2 regions of the Cytobacillus sp. C11.1 genome follow, and region 1 is predicted to be linked to the other one. Evidence: a T-box and tRNA genes for the amino acid it is inferred to sense, from the RefSeq annotation. Region 1 holds a T-box; the other holds one or more tRNA genes.

Region 1 (7,203 bases):
ATAAGTATAGAAAGCTGTTAATTCCAAGAAATATGGAGTTGGGTTTACTAATTTAACTTCAAGAGTTTTGTCATCGACTGCTTTAACACCTACAGCATCAAGTGAACCTTCACCAGTGTTAGCTGCTTCAGCACCTTCGATGTAGTAAAGCTGGTATGCATATGTTGAATTGTTTGCTGGATCAAGCGCCCATTTCCAAGCATAAACAAAATCGTTTGCAGTTACAGGGTCGCCATTTGACCATTTAGCATCACGGATTTTGAAAGTGTAAGTCTTTCCATCTTCAGAAACCTGTACATCTTCAGCCATTGCATTTTCAGGCTTGCCGTCTTGACCAATACGAGTTAATCCTTCAAGGACTTGGCGAAGTACAGTACCAGATGTAGCATCTTCTGCTAATCCTGGGTTTAAAGATGGTGGTTCAGTATTAATATTAACTCTTAACTCCTGCGGCACATCTGACTTTCCGCCGTCGTCGCCGCCTTTGTCGCCGCCGTCAGAAGCATTGTCTCCGCCGCCGCTGCACGCAGCAAGGAACATGCTTAGCACTAGCAGCATGCTAAAAAAGATCGATAATCTTTTGTTCACGGTTTTAACCCCCTATATAATTTCCTCAAACAATACCTTTACGGGATGTCCCTATTTTAAAACACAATTGTACGCCCCAGATATATTGCTTAAATAGTCTGTTAATTTAATTTGCAAAAATTTGCTGACTATTTAGAAGGCAACAAAAAAAGCAAGTTTATATTCTCTTAAAGATAGATTATCCCTTTATTCTGACAATTCAGCCTAAAAGAAAGAAATCTTTAATATGTAAGCTATAAACTTACTCATTATGTACCATACTCTCGCTACCTGGAGTGATATAGTTTTGTTTTAAAATGTTACAAATTCGTAAAGAATATGTTTGTTACGTTTATTATAAATAGTTTAAAAACTTATTGCAAGTAGCTTTCTCGGCTTCAAGACAATCTAGCATTTTATTTATAGCTTAAATGTCTTATAAATTAAGATTTTTAAGATTTTAAAAAAATTTTTTAATTTATCATTTTTTGCGTTATCAAAGCAGGAATCAAACCTATTTTTTCCAATTTCCCCGAATGGAAAACTGTCTCCAATGCCTGATTAACTCCCATTTATTTACTTGATTTTTGAATCTCATTAGTATATTTTATTATATAATAACAATAAAATTTAATTGAAATCGGCAATGAAAAAAGAGTAGTAAATTTACTTAGGGTGCTCAGAGAGCCTGTGGCTGGTGAAAACAGGAAACCCGGTAAAATTGAATGGACTTTTGAGCCTTCTGATTTTATTCAGGCGTGTCCTCTCGTTATCGGGGATGTATGCAGAATACATGCATAGGACAGAGTGACTCATTGTGAGTAATTAGGGTGGCAACGCGGACCATTCGTCCCTATTTTTATTAGGGATGGATGGTCTTTTTTGTGCTTATTTTAAGCATAAAATGTAAATACTTCCAATATACCCAAGTCTGTTCAGCCTGAAGTAATAGCGCTTTTTTCAGCCAAATAAAGGAGGAAAACCTATGAAAACAATCTTTTCCGGCATCCAGCCGAGCGGAACGATTACCCTCGGAAATTACATTGGTGCCATGAAGCAATTTGTAGAATTGCAAAATGAATACAACTGTTATTTTTGTATTGTCGATCAGCATGCGATAACCGTTCCGCAAGACAGGCTCGAATTAAGAAAGAACATCCGCAGCCTTGCTGCCTTATACTTGGCAGTAGGAATCGATCCTGAAAAATCAACTCTGTTCATTCAATCAGAGGTTCCGGCACACGCCCAAGCTGGATGGATGATGCAATGCGTTTCCTATATAGGAGAGCTTGAGCGCATGACACAATTTAAAGATAAATCTGAAGGAAAGGAGGCAGTCTCCGCAGGATTGCTTACCTATCCTCCACTTATGGCTGCAGATATCCTTTTATACAGTACTGATTTAGTTCCTGTGGGAGAAGATCAAAAACAGCACTTGGAATTGACCCGCGATTTGGCAGAAAGATTTAATAAAAAATACAATGACATTTTTACTATTCCAGATGTGAGAATCGCCAAAGTTGGCGCGCGTGTAATGTCACTTCAGGATCCTTTAAAAAAAATGAGCAAATCCGACCCTAATAAGAAATCGTTTATTGCCTTATTGGATGATCCTAAACAAATTGAAAAGAAAATCAAAAGTGCAGTAACGGATTCAGAGGGTATTGTAAAATATGACAAGGAAAATAAGCCGGGCGTATCCAACCTTCTTTCCATATTTTCTATTCTCTCGGGTAAACCTGTAGCAGATATTGAAAAGGATTACGAAGGCAAGGGATATGGCGATTTCAAAGCTGGACTTGCAGAAGTTGTTATTAATACGATTAAGCCAATCCAGGATAAATATTATGAACTAATGGAATCCCAAGAACTTGATGAAGTACTTGATCATGGTGCTGAAAAAGCGCGTAAAGTCGCTAATAAAATGGTCGGGAAAATGGAAAATGCCATGGGACTAGGCCGGAAAAGAAAATAAAAAACAGCCGTTTGGCTGTTTTTTTGTTTATTTTTAACCCTAATTCACCTTTGGACCATGCTCCATTTCCCATAACTTTTCAAAAAATGGCTGCCCCTTAATCAAATTCTCACAAAATTGTTCGTGCTTGCTTGACCAGCCGTATTTACTTTCCTCGTACAGTTCATACCATGCCTCTTCGAAATTCAATGACTGGATTTTTGAATATCGTTCCGGACTCCATTCGGTATACCAGTAGCGGACTTCAGCATCATTCTTTGAAGAGTGCAGCTGATCAAGAGCCATAAAAAGCAATTGTTTTAGCTGCCTTTCTTTTCTTGTAAGACCTGTCATAAGATCAGGTGCTGGTGAAAGAATATGGAAATCCTTTAGTGCTGTTTGGTCATTAAATGAGTAGTTTATCGCCTCTTGATTATCCAGCATTTCATAAGCAAGCTGTTCCTGGCGAGGAATCAGTCTGCTCTTTCTAATTGGAATGTTGTAGCCTATTGTGTCTACAGCCAGGATGCCTGTCCCATCTGATACAACAAAGCAGTAATCCAATTGAATTCTCTCATGATTTTTCCTTAAGTAAGCCTTTTGATAGATGTCATCAAGCAGTTGTTGTGGCAGCTCCGAAAGATCATTTTCAATGTAATTAAACAGAATCTGGTCAATCTTTAATAACGGTACCTGGTCAAGCAACTCTACGCCATCATCTTTTCTCCATTCGTGAAAATGGCACACATTGTATCCATTTTCTTCCCCTTCAAACCAGTTCACCCAAACATCATGAAGATATAACATTTTTAAACCCCCACTTCAACAAACTGTTTGTCACTCAGTATGGGCAGTGTGCAGTAAATTTATTCCTTAATTACATTCAGAATCCATTTTTTATCCTTTAGCACTGTCAAAGGGAAAATAAATACTTATCCAAATGATTAACATTCCTGCAGGAAGCAGATAACATTCTGGACGGGAAGAAATAAAAAGTAAATATTCCTTAAAGGCATGTCCCGTAGCAAGCAAATTTAAATATGCTATAACGCTGACACCTCCAGAGACTGCAATTCCGAAACCGGTCAATAGCAAAAAGGCTCTAAATAGCATTCCGTATCACTGATCTGTGAGCTCTAATTTTTATTAAAGCTGCCATGAACCCACTCCTTGCCGTATACTTTTATTCATATATATGAAAGAACATGATCGGTTATGTACAAGCTATCCGAAAAACAGAAACGATTTGGCCACCCATGTCACTGGAAAGAAGGCTGAGGCTCCATCGAAAAGAAAATCCATTATTCAGGCATGATTCTTTTAACGAAGCCTTACTCAGTGGTACAAGACAATTATCCAGGCTTGAATATCTTTTATAAACAACAAAAAAACGCCACATTCATGGCGTTTTTTGCTTTAATTAACGGTTTGACTTAGGATTGAAAGCATCCTTTAATCCTTCACCAATAAAGTTGATAGAAAGAATAGTGAAAGTTAAAATGGCTGCCGGCGGAATCCAAATCCACCATTTGCTTGTTAATACATCTGGGCTTCTCGCTTCCTGAAGCATATTACCCCAGGTTGGAATATTGATTGGGACACCGAACCCCAAGAAGCTTAGTCCTGTCTCAGCCACAATCATTGCAGCCAATGTAATCGTTGCCTGAACAATTATGGTAGACATTACGTTTGGCAATAAATGCTTAAAGATTGTCTTAGGTGCTGAACAGCCGATTGAGACTGCACTCATAATGTATTCATTTTCCTTCTCAGCCATAACCTTGCTTCGTACCAGACGGGCTGTACCGGTCCAGCTGAGAACACTGATTACAAATATGAGGGTTCCGGTACTTGACTCAATAAAAATTGACTTTAATACGATTACAAATAGAAGGAACGGAAAGTTCATCATAAAGTCTGTGAATCTCATTAGGGCATTATCGACCCAACCGCCAAAATATCCTGCAGTGGCACCTACAAGAGTACCAATGGTAATGACAGAGATGGTGATTGAAAATGCAAGTAAGAGTGAAGTTTTTCCGCCGTGCAAAGTACGTGCAAATACATCCCGCCCAGACTTATCAGTACCGAAAAAGTGCTCGGCAGATGGTTCTTTGCTCATTTGTGTTAAATTGATCTTAGCTGTTTCCTCTACCGGCATAGTTAGCGGCTCAGCCAATATGGACATTGCACAGACAATCAGCAAAAAGGCTAAACTGATCATAGCTATTTTATTGCGCAAAAACTTGCGGCGGGCGAGAGCCCATGGTGATTGACTCTTCGGCGGTTTAACAGGTTCTGCTAAACCGGACGAAGTTTGCTGTGAAATTGAAGGTTCCATTCTCTCACCTACCTAACTTAAACGAATACGCGGATCTACTAAACCATAAAGTAAATCTGCAATTAGATTTCCAATTAGTGTTAAAATGGTCAACATCATGGCGATGGCCATCATAACAGAATAATCACGTGCGTTAACTGACTCTACGAATAAATAGCCGATGCCAGGGTATGTGAAGATGGTTTCGGTAATGATTGCCCCTCCAAATAGGTTGGCAATATCGAATCCAAGCAATGTAACAATAGGTATGATTGAATTTCTTAGAATGTGCTTATTATAAATCGCAGATTCCTTCGTACCTTTAGCTCTTGCAGTACGAACATAATCTTTGCGAGAGCTTTCGATCATATCATTTCTCAAAAATTGTGTATAGGCGGCTGTAGCCATGGCGCCCAATACAAGAGCCGGCAATACTGTATGTTTTGCTTTACTTAAATAATATTCTAATGTACCTGGTTCTACCCCGCTGCCAATACTTCCACTGGCAGGAACCCATCCTAGATTTATGGCAAAAACATAAATCGCAACTAAAGCTGCAACAAAGCTTGGTATTGCTAGTGCAAGATAATTAAATGCCGATACTAAATAATCTCCAACGCTATAGGCAAAACGCCCAGAGTATCTTCCCATAAGAAAAGCCAATATATAAGTTATTAAAAGAGCTGCTATTCCTAAAATAATTGTGTTCGGCAAACGATCTCCGATTAGTTCCATAACCGGGCGCTTATGAACAAATGAATCTCCAAAATCCCCTTGAACCACTCCACTCATCCAGCGAACATACTGTACAGGAATAGGATCATTTAATCCCATCTTATCCCGCATTTCTTCAATGTACTCCGGATCTGAATTTAGAGGGTCTATTTTTCCAGATAGTGCATCTCCAGGCATTAACTTAGCCAAAGAAAATACCACTACTGAGATAAGGAAAATTATTGGAATCATACCTATGAGTCGTCGAATTGTGTACTGTAGCATTTTCCATTCCCCTTACCAAACAAAAATTTATTCGTTGGTTAAACTGGCAATCATTGGGGGAATACCCCCCCAATGATGCAGTTTCCTTATCGTATTACTCTACAATGTGCCACTTGTGGAACTCATCTGTTCCAAATGGAGTTACTTTAACTCCGCCAACACGCTTGTTGATAGCCCATGGATCAATACGCTGTTCAAAGAAGATGATTGGCAATTCATCGTTAACAAGCTTTTGCCATTCGTTGTAGATTTCCTGACGGTGTTCAGTTACATCTTTGCTAGAGTCTTCAGGGAATGTTACACCTTTCTTAATTAAAGCATCAGACTCTTCGCTGTACCATCTCCACATGTTCCACTTGTCAGTTGATAACCAGATACCAGATGGATCCGGATCTGCAGCAAGTCCCCATGCACCCATGAATGTTTCAACAGATGGATCATCTGCTTCAATAGAGTCATAGAATAAGTTGAAGTCCTTTAAAGAACCGCCGTTAAGCTTGGCATTTAAGCCAACTTCCTGCCAAGATTGAAGAATGAATTGAGCACGCGCTTCTGAAGTTTCAGCTCCAGCCATTGCATCAAAATTGATTGTGAATGGCTTTCCTTCTGGATCTTCACGGAAGCCGTCGCCGTCTTTATCAACAAAGCCTGCTTCGTCAAGTAATTTCTTTGCTTTCTCTACGTCATACTCATATGGATTGATTTCCGAATCATCAATTTTCGCCCATGATACTGACGGGAATGGAGTATTTAAAGGCTTTCCTAAGCCGTTTGCAAAACCATCGATGAATGCTTGACGGTCAATAGCATGCGCCATTGCATGGCGAAGGTTTTTGTTTTGGAACTTCTTGTTATCAGAAACTACTACACCTTTTTTAGTGTCATAGTGACCCCAGTCGAATCCAATGTAGCTGTAAGACATTGCATCCGCTTCTACAGGATTTACATTATCAAGAGCCTTTATAGCTTCCCACTGATCTTTTGGTGCCTCAATAACATCGATTTCTCCATTTTGCACTAAACCTTGTGCAAGAGATCCATCAATGATTTTGTAAACAACGCCATCCAATTTAGCAGGACCTTGCCAGTAATCATCAAAACGCTCAAATTCGATCATTTCACCAGGTACGATGTTTTTCACTTTAAAAGGACCTACACCAATTGGAGCTTTACGGATTTGGTCCGAGTCTGGAAGCTCTTTAGAAGAAATATCACCGTAATAATGCTTTGGCTCAGGATAAACCCAAATGTTATCCAATAAGTTAACAGATGGCTCAGTCACTGTTACTTCGATTGTATAATCATCAACTACTTTGATACCTTCGATTGTGTCAGCTTTTCCATCTTTGTACTCTTGAGCACC
Region 2 (7,203 bases), 720 kb from region 1:
GAAAGAGACAGCCCAGCCAGCCGAGCTATCTCTTTTTCCTTACCAGGTCTTATATGGAGGTGAACCCGGAGGCGCATTAACGATGAAGTCAACGAGCGGAATGACATACGCCATGCCGACAAGAACAATCATGCACACAATCCATAAGCCCCAGCGCTCTGTCCATCTTGGTGTTGGCGCTGCATCCTCTTCCACTTCCGCTACCGGGAACTCAGTGTTTCCTTTTGGTGCAAAGAACATGAGGTAGAATACTGCATACACCTGGATAAGCACACCGATCATTAGCAAAGTTCCGCCGATCGCCAGGAAGAATAAGTATGGATCCCAGCTTAGAGCCGTTGCATTGTCAAAATAAGTGGAATAAGAAGTTCTTCTTGGTGATCCCAATAATCCGACCCAGTGCATTGCTCCAGACATGATGATCATACCGATGGTCCAAATAATCGTTTGGATAATACCTAACTTGTTAATCTGCGGTGTCAGCACTCTTTTCGACACATAAGGAACAAGCCAGTAGCTGATGCCGAAGAATGTCATCACAACAGACATGCCAAGTGTTAAGTGGAAGTGGCCCACGATCCACATGGTGTTGTGGACAACCTGATTCAATTGGTTTGTGCTTTGGACAATACCGCCCGCTCCGGCAGGGATAAAGGCTGCCATCGCGATAAATGGTGCAAGGAAACGGACATCGCCCCAAGGTAATTTTTTATACCAGCCAACAAGACCTCTTCCGCCTTTCTTTCTGGCTGTACGTTCAAATACCGCAAACATTGCATAAGCAGTCATCAAGGATGGGAAGCCAATTGCCAAACTCATAAATACGTGCATGTATTTCACTGGCTCCGAAATACCAGGGTCAATGATCTGATGGTGGAATCCACCGGTAATATTCATAATAACGAGTGCAATTACCACAATTCTTGTTAAAAGATCATTCCATCTGTGCCCGCCGATGATTTTCGGCACAATAACATACCAGGCAGAAACCGCTGTTAAATACCAGATATTCACGAGTGTATGGCCAAAAGCCCAAAACAGCGTACGCGCAACCATGACATTGATGGTTTCAACCCAGCCGAAAGCCCACGGGATGATTGTAAATACTTCAATTGCAACCGGAAGGCTTCCGAAGAATAAGAGTACAAACACACCTGTTGCAAAGAAAGAGAGAATTGGAATATGCTGTCCAGGATTGCGTTTTCTCCAGCTTGCCACATTGATGAAGGCACCAAATGCGCACATCCAAACCCCTAGGACGATAAATACCAAGCCAATATAGAAAATGGGTGAAGCTGCCATTGGCGGGTAGAAGGTATACATGACAGATGCTTCATTCATTAAAATCGGAATAACAGCTAATACAAATCCGAAAATCTTCATCCAAAAACCGATCCAGGCCATCTTTCTGACCTTCGGAAGCAGGCCGCCCAATGTATGGGATAATCCCGCATAGAAATAGCCAATTGTAAAGAAAGCTGATAAAACTACAACTAAGAGAAGTCCGTGTGCAGTCAATACTTGATAGTAGTTCAGCCAAACTGGCAATTCCAGCATTCCGGCCCGATTCAGACCTTGCAATAGGCCAAGCAATCCGCCCAGCAGGATGGCTAAGAAGGCTACAGATAGGTATGATTTTGTTAATCTCGCATCCTCCAGGCTGATGCCCATGACTTTATTTGCTTTTTCCCTAAAAACTTGTGTATTCCCTGACTTGTTAATAATGGTTTCCACTGTTTCTCCCCCCTTTATTTAACCGTAATCGTTGTGCTCATCATTTGGTGTCCGGCACCGCAGTATTCGTTGCACAAAACTAAATATTCACCTGGCTTGTCGAATTTCTGGGTAATCTTTTGCACATAGCCAGGAACAACCATGGCATTCAAGTTGGTTTCTGCAACCTGGAACCCGTGTACGACATCTTTAGAAGTTAGTGTAAAATGAACGGTTGATCCGGCAGGCACTTCGATTTCGTTTGGTGTAAAACTAAACACCTGCAGCGTCATGACAACTTCATATTCATTCTCGCCAATCTTCTTGATGCCAGGCTGGTCAAACGGTGCTGTTTCATCCACTTTTTGCGGATCAATCCGTTCCCCATAGCTTGGCGGCCCCATTTCTAAAGCAAATGTCTGATAACCCGTAATGAGCATAAATCCGATAATCATCCCAAAACTTAAGAAAAGCCATATCTTCTCAGAGCGATGCATCATTTTTAATCCCCCCTATAATCTGGCCATATACAGGCCATAAACAATTAGATACGTAACAAAGATCCCTAACCCCACAACGGTTACTGAAAAAATGGTCCCCTTCAGCGTGCCATGTTCCTTTGCTGCCTTGCCCCCCTGGATCACTTTTTTCGTTTCCACCTTCCATCATCCCCCTTAAGTTTTTGTTACTTATATCATAATTGAGAACGTTTTTCACAAAAGTGAACTGCATCACACTTATCTCACAACTTTCCCGTTAAAAATAAGGTCCATTATCTAAAAATCCTCAGAGTTATCAACGCTTTACGCCGTTTTCAAACTAATTAAATACATATCTTCAATTTTGCACTGTTCACAAATCGTTCATATTCGTTCCCTTTATCCACGCTTTTCACTTCCACCGGCACGATTCACTTCGATTCGTTCCCTTCACCTTTACTTTTTCACTTCCACCAGCACGATTCACTCCGATTCGTTCCCTTCACCTTCACTTTTTCGTTCCCACCGGCACGATTCACTCCGATTCGTTCCCTTCACCTTCACTTTTTCACTTCCACCGGCACGATTCACTTCGATTCGTTCTTCTTCACTTTTTCACTTCCATTTTTATCTGGGACGGCAAAGCTGAAATTCGATAATAGAAAAGCCTGTCTCTTCCTAAGACAGGCTTTTCTTAACAAATGATCTCCTCTCCATATCTTTCTTTCAATGTAAACAAAAAAACCTAATCCCGTATAGGATTAGGTTGAAAATGGTATGTATAATGGTGGGCCTAAGTGGACTCGAACCACCGACCTCACGCTTATCAGGCGTGCGCTCTAACCAGCTGAGCTATAGGCCCATTTTTGGAGCGGGTGAAGGGAATCGAACCCTCATCATCAGCTTGGAAGGCTGAGGTTTTACCACTAAACTACACCCGCGTTTATAATTAATATTAAAACTACTATATAATTTCCTGCCCTTGCATGCCTCTTTCTCTAAAAGCTTATTCAGGAAGCTGATGCGTCGAGGCAACTCGCTGTTGATTCATGGGAGCGTTGCTCGTGGCTGAGGTTTTACCACTAAACTACACCCGCGTTTACATTGTTTGGAGGCAACACCCGGATTTGAACCGGGGATGGAGGTTTTGCAGACCTCTGCCTTACCACTTGGCTATGCTGCCTTAAAAATGGCTGGGCTAGCAGGATTCGAACCTGCGAGTGACGGAGTCAAAGTCCGGTGCCTTACCGCTTGGCTATAGCCCATTAAAGATTCTTTTAAAAGAAAAATGGGGCGATTGATGGGAATCGAACCCACGAGTGTCGGAGCCACAATCCGATGCGTTAACCACTTCGCCACAACCGCCATCTTCCTACTGGCAGGGGTAGTAGGAATCGAACCCACATCAAAGGTTTTGGAGACCTTCGTTTTACCATTAAACTATACCCCTATATAAATGGTGGAGGGGGGCAGATTCGAACTGCCGAACCCGAAGGAGCGGATTTACAGTCCGCCGCGTTTAGCCACTTCGCTACCCCTCCATCGTCTGAAAAGACTTAGGAAATATGGTGGCTCAGGACGGAATCGAACCGCCGACACAAGGATTTTCAGTCCTTTGCTCTACCGACTGAGCTACTGAGCCGTATTAAATTAATAACCCTAAAGTTAGATAGCTGTGCTTCAAAGCTCTGCGTTCTTTGTTGCAGATTTTAAAAGCATGCCATTCAATGATGCTAAAGCTTCGCAGCTGCATTCTTTTAAAATCCTCTACCGACTGAGCTACTGAGCCATTTATCTATTTAGTTTAAAAATGGCGGTCCGGACGGGACTCGAACCCGCGACCTCCTGCGTGACAGGCAGGCATTCTAACCAACTGAACTACCGGACCAGATTGCGGGGGCAGGATTTGAACCTGCGACCTTCGGGTTATGAGCCCGACGAGCTACCGGACTGCTCCACCCCGCGATAATAGTATTTATGTGATTTTTCTATGCTCACATACAGCATAAGGACTGTCCCGATCTTAGGATGCTTAATCAAGCAGCAGCTCGATCGGTACAACTCGCAGTTTTTTCAGTGAAGTAACGCTCGTTGCTCCACCCCGCGATAATAGTATTAAAATAATGGAGGAGGAAAGGGGATTCGAACCCCTGCGCGGTTTGACCCGCCTGTCGGTTTTCAAGACCGATCCCTTCAGCCGGACTTGGGTATTCCTCCGAAATATTAAGATCAAAGATCATAATGGTAGCGGCGGAGGGGATCGAACCCCCGACCTCACGGGTATGAACCGTACGCTCTAGCCAGCTGAGCTACACCGCCAAAATGATTAAATTTTATGGTGGAGCCTAGCGGGATCGAACCGCTGACCTCCTGCGTGCAAAGCAGGCGCTCTCCCAGCTGAGCTAAGGCCCCATGTTTTATAAATAAAGTGTCGCTGGTCGGGAAGACAGGATTCGAACCTGCGACCCCTTGGTCCCAAACCAAGTGCTCTACCAAGCTGAGCTACTCCCCGTTTTTATGGCGCGCCCGAGAGGAGTCGAACCCCTAACCTTTTGATCCGTAGTCAAACGCTCTATCCAATTGAGCTACGGGCGCAAAATAATGGAGCGGAAGACGGGATTCGAACCCGCGACCCCCACCTTGGCAAGGTGATGTTCTACCACTGAACTACTTCCGCTTAAAAATGGTGCGGGTGAAGGGAGTCGAACCCCCACGCCTTGCGGCGCCAGATCCTAAGTCTGGTGCGTCTGCCAATTCCGCCACACCCGCAATATTAAATTAAAATGGTGAGCCATGAAGGACTCGAACCTTCGACCCTCTGATTAAAAGTCAGATGCTCTACCGACTGAGCTAATGGCTCATACTTTGATATGAATTCCTAAACTACATTTGCATAGTGCTCCAAAGCCCTGCGTTCTTTGTTGCAGATTTTAAAAGTTGCTATTCGAGGATGGTTTGCTTCGATGCTGCAAATTTTAAAATCCTCTACCGACTGAGCTAATGGCTCGTCCAAAAAATATGGTGGAGGATGACGGGATCGAACCGCCGACCCTCTGCTTGTAAGGCAGATGCTCTCCCAGCTGAGCTAATCCTCCAAATGGTGACCCCTACGGGATTCGAACCCGTGTTACCGCCGTGAAAGGGCGGTGTCTTAACCGCTTGACCAAGGGGCCATCTCATAATTTGGCAAAATAAATACCCCGTTTGGGGTTCGCCTAGCAACGTCCTACTCTCACAGGGGGACAGCCCCCAACTACCATCGGCGCTGAGAAGCTTAACTTCCGTGTTCGGTATGGGAACGGGTGTGACCTTCTCGCTATCGTCACTAGACTATATTTTTTTAGAAGGTTTGTTCCTTCAAAACTAGATAATGCATGAAGAAGTGTTGCCGAGTATCACCAATAACTTGGTTAAGTCCTCGATCGATTAGTATCAGTCAGCTCCACATGTCGCCACGCTTCCACCTCTGACCTATCAACCTGATCATCTTTCAGGGATCTTACTAGCTTGACGCTATGGGAAATCTCATCTCGAGGGGGGCTTCATGCTTAGATGCTTTCAGCACTTATCCCTTCCGCACATAGCTACCCAGCGATGCCTTTGGCAAGACAACTGGTACACCAGCGGTGCGTCCATCCCGGTCCTCTCGTACTAAGGACAGCTCCTCTCAAATTTCCTGCGCCCACGACGGATAGGGACCGAACTGTCTCACGACGTTCTGAACCCAGCTCGCGTACCGCTTTAATGGGCGAACAGCCCAACCCTTGGGACCGACTACAGCCCCAGGATGCGATGAGCCGACATCGAGGTGCCAAACCTCCCCGTCGATGTGGACTCTTGGGGGAGATAAGCCTGTTATCCCCGGGGTAGCTTTTATCCGTTGAGCGATGGCCCTTCCATGCGGAACCACCGGATCACTAAGCCCGACTTTCGTCCCTGCTCGACTTGTAGGTCTCGCAGTCAAGCTCCCTTGTGCCTTTACACTCTGCGAATGATTTCCAACCATTCTGAGGGAACCTTTGGGCGCCTCCGTTACTTTTTAGGAGGCGACCGCCCCAGTCAAACTGCCCACCTGACACTGTCTCCCGCCCCGATAAGGGGCGCGGGTTAGAATTTCAATACAGCCAGGGTAGTATCCCACCGACGCCTCCACCGAAGCTGGCGCTCCGGTTTCTACGGCTCCTACCTATCCTGTACAAGCTGTACCAAAATTCAATATCAGGCTACAGTAAAGCTCCACGGGGTCTTTCCGTCCTGTCGCGGGTAACCTGCATCTTCACAGGTACTATAATTTCACCGAGTCTCTCGTTGAGACAGTGCCCAGATCGTTACGCCTTTCGTGCGGGTCGGAACTTACCCGACAAGGAATTTCGCTACCTTAGGACCGTTATAGTTACGGCCGCCGTTTACTGGGGCTTCGATTCAAAGCTTCGCTTGCGCTAACCTCTCCTCTTAACCTTCCAGCACCGGGCAGGCGTCAGCCCCTATACTTCGCCTTGCGGCTTCGCAGAGACCTGTGTTTTTGCTAAACAGTCGCCTGGGCCTATTCACTGCGGCTCATCAGGGCTATTCACCCTAATGAGCACCCCTTCTCCCGAAGTTACGGGGTCATTTTGCCGAGTTCCTTAACGAGAGTTCTCTCGCTCACCTTAGGATTCTCTCCTCGCCTACCTGTGTCGGTTTGCGGTACGGGCACCTTTTCCCTCGCTAGAGGCTTTTCTTGGCAGTGTGGAATCAGGAACTTCGGTACTAAATTTCCCTCGCCGTCACAGCTCAGCCTGTGTGGTAACGGGATTTGCCTCGTTACCGGCCTAACTGCTTGGACGCGCATATCCAACAGCGCGCTTACCCTATCCTCCTGCGTCCCCCCATTGCTCAAACGGTAAAGAGGTGGTACAGGAATATCAACCTGTTGTCCATCGCCTACGCTTTTCAGCCTCGGCTTAGGTCCCGACTAACCCTGAGCGGACGAGCCTTCCTCAGGAAACCTTAGGCATTCGGTGGATGGGAT

The links. The T-box of region 1 lies ahead of trpS (tryptophan--tRNA ligase). A T-box ahead of a tRNA ligase gene usually reads a tRNA of that ligase, here a tRNA-Trp.
Region 2: it has a tRNA-Trp gene. The T-box ahead of trpS (tryptophan--tRNA ligase) is inferred to sense a tRNA for this amino acid. The anticodon was not compared.

What each region holds. Positions count from the first base shown of each region.
Region 1 covers NZ_CM176935.1:4,676,741-4,683,943, forward strand. Annotated here, with positions in the region: gene AC3ZVC_RS23145 (peptide ABC transporter substrate-binding protein) at 1-588, opposite strand, end outside; T-box leader at 1,205-1,425, shown strand; gene trpS (tryptophan--tRNA ligase) at 1,553-2,542, shown strand; gene AC3ZVC_RS23155 (YjbA family protein) at 2,582-3,328, opposite strand; gene AC3ZVC_RS23160 (YuzI family membrane protein) at 3,419-3,634, opposite strand; gene opp4C (oligopeptide ABC transporter permease) at 3,942-4,862, opposite strand; gene opp4B (oligopeptide ABC transporter permease) at 4,875-5,840, opposite strand; gene opp4A (oligopeptide ABC transporter substrate-binding protein) at 5,935-7,203, opposite strand, start outside.
Region 2 covers NZ_CM176935.1:402,660-409,862, forward strand. Annotated here, with positions in the region: gene AC3ZVC_RS02005 (cbb3-type cytochrome c oxidase subunit I) at 40-1,671, opposite strand; gene AC3ZVC_RS02010 (cytochrome c oxidase subunit II) at 1,749-2,213, opposite strand; gene AC3ZVC_RS02015 (hypothetical protein) at 2,226-2,372, opposite strand; tRNA gene AC3ZVC_RS02020 (tRNA-Ile) at 2,978-3,054, opposite strand; tRNA gene AC3ZVC_RS02025 (tRNA-Gly) at 3,060-3,133, opposite strand; tRNA gene AC3ZVC_RS02030 (tRNA-Cys) at 3,302-3,375, opposite strand; tRNA gene AC3ZVC_RS02035 (tRNA-Gln) at 3,383-3,457, opposite strand; tRNA gene AC3ZVC_RS02040 (tRNA-His) at 3,482-3,557, opposite strand; tRNA gene AC3ZVC_RS02045 (tRNA-Trp) at 3,569-3,642, opposite strand; tRNA gene AC3ZVC_RS02050 (tRNA-Tyr) at 3,650-3,733, opposite strand; tRNA gene AC3ZVC_RS02055 (tRNA-Phe) at 3,759-3,834, opposite strand; tRNA gene AC3ZVC_RS02060 (tRNA-Asp) at 4,004-4,080, opposite strand; tRNA gene AC3ZVC_RS02065 (tRNA-Met) at 4,084-4,157, opposite strand; tRNA gene AC3ZVC_RS02070 (tRNA-Ser) at 4,317-4,409, opposite strand; tRNA gene AC3ZVC_RS02075 (tRNA-Met) at 4,435-4,511, opposite strand; tRNA gene AC3ZVC_RS02080 (tRNA-Ala) at 4,529-4,604, opposite strand; tRNA gene AC3ZVC_RS02085 (tRNA-Pro) at 4,628-4,704, opposite strand; tRNA gene AC3ZVC_RS02090 (tRNA-Arg) at 4,711-4,787, opposite strand; tRNA gene AC3ZVC_RS02095 (tRNA-Gly) at 4,795-4,869, opposite strand; tRNA gene AC3ZVC_RS02100 (tRNA-Leu) at 4,877-4,961, opposite strand; tRNA gene AC3ZVC_RS02105 (tRNA-Lys) at 4,977-5,052, opposite strand; tRNA gene AC3ZVC_RS02110 (tRNA-Val) at 5,212-5,287, opposite strand; tRNA gene AC3ZVC_RS02115 (tRNA-Glu) at 5,291-5,365, opposite strand; rRNA gene rrf (5S ribosomal RNA) at 5,406-5,522, opposite strand; rRNA gene AC3ZVC_RS02125 (23S ribosomal RNA) at 5,599-7,203, opposite strand, start outside.